One region of the Catenovulum sp. SX2 genome, then DNA from elsewhere that is predicted to be linked to it. Evidence: predicted binding sites of a transcription regulator. Region 1 holds the regulator's gene; the other holds the start of a gene.

The links. Region 1 encodes FliA, which starts transcription of late flagellar genes. Its sites were predicted from a motif close to CTAAAGNTNNNNNNNNNNNNGCCGATA; they were not measured.
Region 2: the regulator FliA is predicted to act here: its motif matches at 2,061-2,087, upstream of ACMZOO_RS14785 (flagellin N-terminal helical domain-containing protein).

The regions. Positions count from the first base shown of each region.
Region 1 is NZ_CP182493.1:3,318,657-3,322,076, forward strand. Features, by position in the region: gene flhF (flagellar biosynthesis protein FlhF) at 1-94, shown strand, start outside; gene ACMZOO_RS13800 (MinD/ParA family protein) at 110-964, shown strand; gene ACMZOO_RS13805 (RNA polymerase sigma factor FliA) at 971-1,693, shown strand; gene cheY (chemotaxis response regulator CheY) at 1,732-2,115, shown strand; gene ACMZOO_RS13815 (protein phosphatase CheZ) at 2,135-2,866, shown strand; gene ACMZOO_RS13820 (chemotaxis protein CheA) at 2,883-3,420, shown strand, end outside.
Region 2 is NZ_CP182493.1:3,519,212-3,522,631, forward strand. Features, by position in the region: gene ACMZOO_RS14775 (flagellin N-terminal helical domain-containing protein) at 1-411, shown strand, start outside; gene ACMZOO_RS14780 (flagellin N-terminal helical domain-containing protein) at 930-1,754, shown strand; gene ACMZOO_RS14785 (flagellin N-terminal helical domain-containing protein) at 2,156-2,983, shown strand; gene ACMZOO_RS14790 (hypothetical protein) at 3,327-3,420, opposite strand, start outside.

The DNA.
Region 1 (3,420 bases):
TTTAACCGATAAGGCAGCCGGATTAATGGACGAAAGAGATTTTTCTCATCCATACTGGTTTACAGATGGCGCAAGACAGCCTATATATAAATAAGAATTTATGAAGATAATGAACCAGTTAGGTGATCAGGCCAATGGCCTTCGAAATATGAAGCAAAAAAGAGTAAAAGTAATTGCAGTCACAGGCGGCAAAGGTGGCGTTGGTAAAAGCAATGTATCGCTGAATATGGCTGTTGCAATGGCACAGCAAGGCAAGCGTGTACTCGTTTTTGATGCTGACTTAGGTTTAGCCAATGTTGACGTAATGTTGGGATTGCGTGTAGAGAAGAATTTATCTCATTTATTAGCGGGAGAATGTGGCTTAGACGACATATTGTTAACAGGTCCGCATGGTATTCAAATTGTTCCTGCTACTTCTGGTACACGTAATATGGTTGAGCTAACGCCACAGGAGCACGCTGGCTTAATCCGAGCATTTAGTGAATTGCAAAAAGATTTTGATGTATTAATTGTTGATACCGCAGCAGGTATTTCTGACATGGTGCTGAGTTTTTCCCGTGCAGCACAAGATGTCATGGTTGTGGTATGTGATGAACCCACCTCAATTACAGATGCTTACGCATTAATGAAAGTATTGAATCGTGATTTTGGCGTATTTCGTTTCAAAATAGTTGCCAACATGGTTCGTTCAATGCGTGAAGGTCAAGAATTATTTGCTAAACTATCCAAAGTTACTGATAGATTTTTAGACGTAGCCATTGAATTGGTTGCGATAATACCGTTTGACGAAAATATTAGAAAATCGGTCAGACGACAGAAAACAATCGTAGATGCGTTTCCGAAATCACCTGCCGCTATCGCCTTTAAAACCTTGGCGGCAAAAGCGGGACGCTGGCCCATACCAGATAATGCAACTGGGCATCTAGAATTTTTCATTGAACAATTGGTTGCACCAGGAGCTTAGTCTGTTGTGAATAAAGTGGCGGCTTACCAAACTGTAGATCAAAAACAGGCATTGGTGGAAATGCATGCTGGTTTAGTTAAACGCATCGCTCATCATATGATGGCGCGTTTACCCGCCAGTGTTCAGGTTGATGACCTGATTCAAGCTGGCATGATAGGTTTGCTTGAAGCTTCGAAAAATTTTGATGGTAGTAAAGGCGCAAGTTTTGAAACTTTCGCTGGTATTCGAATTCGAGGTGCAATGTTAGACGAGATCCGTCGTGGTGATTGGGCACCTCGTTCTGTACACAAAAACAGCCGTATGATTTCTCAAGCAATCGCCGAAGTAGAAAAAGAAACTGGCCGTGATGCAAGAGATGCAGAAGTAGCTGAAAAACTTGATATTTCGCTAGATGAGTACCATCATATTTTAAATGATGTAAATTGTGGCAAGATAATTGGCATCGAAGATTTAGGTGTTACCGAAGACGTTATCGGTAGTCCCGACAGCAAAAATGCTGACGAGCCATTTGAAGATATGGCTCATGGCGCTTTCCAAGGCGCCTTAGTCAAGGCAATTGAAACTTTACCCGAAAGAGAAGCGTTAGTTTTATCCTTGTACTATGATGAAGAATTAAACTTAAAAGAAATCGGTGCAGTGTTAGACGTAAGTGAATCGCGCGTGAGTCAGATTCACAGCCAAGCTATGCACAGGTTAAAAGCCAGATTAAAAAGCTGGCAACAGATATAATTTGATTTGCTACATAATAATCGCGAGCGGAGGAAGCTTTGGACAAGAATATGAAAGTGCTAGTTGTAGACGATTTCTCAACTATGCGACGCATTATTAAGAACTTACTGCGAGACCTAGGTTTTACAAATGTGTCAGAAGCAGATGACGGCGCTACTGCCTTGCCTATGTTGCAAAATGGTGATTTTGAATTTGTTGTAACAGATTGGAATATGCCAGGCATGCAAGGCATCGACTTGTTAAGAGCCATTCGTGCAGATGCAAAATTAAAACATATCCCTGTTTTAATGGTTACGGCAGAAGCGAAAAAAGAACAGATTATTGCAGCAGCTCAAGCTGGTGTAAATGGATACATAGTTAAACCATTTACCGCAGCTACATTAAAAGAGAAGCTCGATAAGATATTCGAACGTTTAGGTTAAGTGATTTAGGAGAATTCTATTGTTGCCAAATGCTCCTAAAATCAGTTTGGAAGATGCTAGACGGTTAGTTGCTAGCCTTGAACAAGGTGACAACGACACTGCCAATCAAATTATTGACTCCGCTACGCAAGCTGCGTCTGTAGAGCTTTTTGAAGAAGTAGGCAAGCTGACGCGACAGTTGCACAACTCTATAGGCGATTTTCAACTAGATGTGAGAATTGCCGACTTAGCGACAGAAGATATTCCTGATGCTAAAAACCGTTTAAGTTACGTAATGGAAATGACCGAAAAAGCAGCCAATAAAACTATGGATGCTGTGGAGGATTGTTTGCCGATTGCAGAGGGCTTAGACGATAATATTAAAGATATAATTCCGACTTGGGATAAACTAATGAATCGCCAAATCGAGCTAAGTGAATTTAAAACACTTTGTCATGATTTGGACAGTTTATTAAAGAAATCGCAAGGTGATGCCGAAAGCTTAAAGACGCGATTAAACGATGTATTAATGGCTCAAGACTTTCAAGATTTAACAGGCCAGGTCATTCGTCGAGTAATTGAACTAGTAAAAGAAGTAGAAGATAACTTAATTCATTTACTTACCGTATTTGGTGAACCACAACCAGCTGAAAAAACAGACAAAGCGGTTAATGAAGGTCCAGAAGGGCCAATCATTGACGCGGAAGAAAGGGTGGATGCGGTTTCCAATCAAGATGAAGTGGATGATCTTTTGTCGAGTTTAGGTTTTTAATTAGGGGACAGGTTCCATGAGCTTTGATGTAGATGAAGATATATTGCAGGATTTTTTGGTCGAAGCGGCTGAAATTCTGGAACTGTTATCTGAGCAGCTAGTGGAGCTTGAGAATAATCCAGAAGATTCTAATTTACTCAATGCAATCTTCCGAGGATTTCACACCGTAAAAGGTGGCGCAGGCTTCCTAGCGATGACAGCACTAGTTGACGCTTGTCATGGTGCTGAGAATGTATTTGATATTTTGCGTAAAGGGCAACGTGAAGTTACCCCTGAATTAATGGATGTTATTTTACAAGCGTTGGATACTATCAACGTCATGTTTGCGCAAATTCAAAATAGAGAAAGTCCAGAGCCAGCAGATCCTCAATTATTGGACACTTTACACAAACTCAGTGAACCAGCGTCAGCCGATGAAGCCGCCATCTCAGCACCCGCTCCAGCAATAGAAGAACCTATTGGCGATGATTCAATAGAGTTTTTTGATTCAGCTTTAGATGAACCTGAAGTTGATTCTACACCAGCTAGCGCGAGTGAATCTTCGGCGCCACTGG
Region 2 (3,420 bases), 200 kb from region 1:
ACTGGTACTTATTCTGCGGCATTCTTAGTCGGTGCAAATGGTGGGCAAACCATTTCGGTTAACCTGTCGAGAACAGGTGGCTTTGGTGCGTCAGGATTGGGAGTAGGTACCTTGTCGGTTCAAACTGAAAATGACGCATCTGCGGCATTAACTGCAATCGATGCTGCAATCTCGACAATTGGCTCTGCACGGGCTGATCTTGGTGCGCTGCAAAATCGTTTCCAGTCAACCATTCGAAACTTAAGCAACATTATTGAAAACGTATCGGGCGCTCGATCTCGAATCAAAGACACAGACTTTGCTACCGAAACGGCAGAGTTAACTAAAAACCAAATTTTACAACAAGCAAGCACGACAGTGTTGAGCCAAGCAAATCAGCGACCTCAATCTGCCTTGTCATTGTTGGGTTAATTTAATGGCTAAATGTATGCGAATCTTTATTCGCGCTAAACAAATACATCTGTAATTCACGAGTGGATTTGCGTTTTGCTCTTTGTTTTGAGAGTAAAACGCTACAGGGTGCTTTAAATACATATTTGTGCTGTAGATGTTTTGTTTACATCGTTCAAGCACATGTGTGTCAACCAGTTCGCGCACTCTCTCCTAACTTGTGTAGCGACTTGCTGGGGAAGTTTATTCCCCAGCTGTTTTGCTATTCATATCATATTCTTGCAACTGTTTAGTTGATCTTTTCTAATTAAATTATTAATAAAACAAAGTTCATTTAAATATTTATTTAATGCCCTTATTAGTTTTATTTAATTTGGAAAAATATATCAAAAAATGTTCAAATAATTTCTAAAGAGACTTTATTAAATGCCGATATAAAAAATGAAGAAGAGTAAAGTTTTATTATTTTACCCTTTATAAGTAAATTGTAGGCATTTGCCTTCATTTGTTGAACATTTAATTGCATAGGAGTGAGTACTATGAGTATGTTCGTAAATACTAATGTGTCCTCATTAAATGCTCAGCGCCAGTTATTTAATTCTGGCTCTGCGCTGAACGTTTCTTTTGAACGTTTGTCGTCTGGTTTCCGCATTAATCGTGCGTCAGACGATGCTGCTGGTTTGCAAATTACCGACCGTATGTCGAGCCAAATTCAAGGTTTGAATCAAGCGGTACGTAATGCAAACGATGCTATTTCTTTAACTCAAACTGCTGAAGGTGCAATGCAAGAAATTACCACTTCATTGCAACGTATTCGCCAGTTAGCTGTTCAGTCACAAAATGGTATTAATACCTCTGCTGACCGAACTGCTCTACAAAAAGAAGTTTCTGCACTTAAAACTGAGATCAGCCGTATCGGCCAAACAACTCAGTTTGCCGGTGTTGAACTTTTGACTGGTAGCTATTCTGCAGCCTTCTTGGTTGGTGCAAATGGTGGTCAAACCATTTCGGTGAATTTATCTCGTAGTGGTGGTTATGGTGCATCAGGTTTAAGTATTGGTAGTTTGTCTGTAGCAACGGCTGCAGATGCTTCTGCTGCTTTAACTTCAATTGATGCGGCAATCTCTACTATTGGTGGTGCGCGAGCGGACTTGGGTGCGTTGCAAAATCGTTTCCAATCTACCATTCGTAACTTAAGTAACATTGTTGAAAATGTTTCTGGTGCACGTTCTCGTATCAAAGATACAGATTTTGCGACTGAAACTGCTGAGTTAACTCGTAACCAGATTATTCAGCAAGCAAGTACTACTATCTTAAGTCAGGCAAACCAAAGACCTCAATCGGCTTTATCGCTATTGGGTTAATTATTGACTTAAGCTCTGCTTCCGCCCGTTTGGGAATAGCCAGGAGGTAGTGCGACGGGTTTTTCAGGCCAAACGGGTGAGTTGTACTCACTCCAATAAGGGCCGAGGAGTGGTAAATCTCGGCTCTTATTTTTGCCTTTAGAACTTTTTTGCACTTTTTTTTCTCTAAAAACGGAAATTTTTTTAGGCGGGCAGTGTAGTTGTAGAGCTAGTTAAATCAATGGGTTATATCCCATTTGCCGATCAAAGTTGTGAGGTTTTGCCGCAAAACGGCAAAACTTTCCCTCATTATTTTGCTGCCAGTCTATAAAGATTGTCGCGGCCTCTCCGATATATTAAGTGTCAGCGGATGATAACAACAAAAATAAGGCACTTAATAAACTCAGTTAGGAGAGACCAAAATGTCAATGTTCGTAAATACAAATGTTTCATCATTAAATGCACAACGTCAGTTATTTAACTCAAACTTAGGTTTAAATACTGCTTTCGAAAGATTATCTTCAGGTTTTCGTATCAACCGCGCTTCAGACGATGCTGCTGGTTTACAAATTACCGACCGTATGACTACTCAAATTGAGGGTCTTAACCAAGCGGTACGTAATGCCAACGATGCGATTTCGTTAACGCAAACAGCTGAAGGTGCAATGCAAGAAATTACTACTGCATTACAACGTATTCGCCAATTATCTATTCAAGCGCAAAATGGTATCAACAGTTCGTCTGACCGTTTAGCACTACAAAAAGAAGTTTCGGCGCTGAAAACTGAAATCAGCCGTATTGGTTCAACTACACAATTTGCCGGTGTTGAGCTATTAACCGGGGCATATTCAGCGGCATTCTTGGTTGGCGCAAACGGTGGCCAGTCTATTTCAGTTAATATGTCACGCACAGGTGGTTTCGGTGCTTCTGGCTTAGGTATCGGAACTTTGTCGGTCCAAACAGAAAGAGATGCTTCAGCAGCATTAACTGCAATCGACACTGCGATTTCTACTATTGGCGCTGCTCGTGCTGACTTAGGTGCGCTACAAAATCGCTTTCAGTCAACTATTCGTAACTTAAGCAATGTTGCGGAAAATGTTTCAGCTGCACGTTCACGTATCCGAGATACTGATTTTGCAACAGAAACAGCATCATTAACCAAAAACCAAATTTTACAGCAAGCAAGTACAACTGTACTAAGCCAAGCAAATCAAAGACCACAATCAGCATTATCTTTATTAGGTGGTTAAACAGAATAACAACTCATTTTGGTTGTTTATTAAGTGACTGGACATGGATGTTCAATTTGGAAACCGATTAAATTAATGTGTCAGATCTTTTGGCAAGCATATTGCTTTAATCATTTTAGCAAATACAATTTGCGACCAAATGCATTAGTTAGACAATTATTTGACGGAAATCCCTCTTTCCAGATTGTTTAACTTGAGCATACCAACTGACAGGAATAGTGGCTAACACCTCAACCCTCACTACCTCCTGGCGCTATTTCTGTTAGTTGGTTGGTTTTTCCTCTGTTTAATAGATTCAAATAAACAAACTGAAAAGGTTTTAACTAAACTCCAGCTGCTTTTGCTAATCAGCCGAAGGTACGTTCAACGCCAATTTAGCTTGAATATTTTCGATTTCTTCATACTTTTCTGCCGCGAGTCTTTGTGCTTGGTTAAGC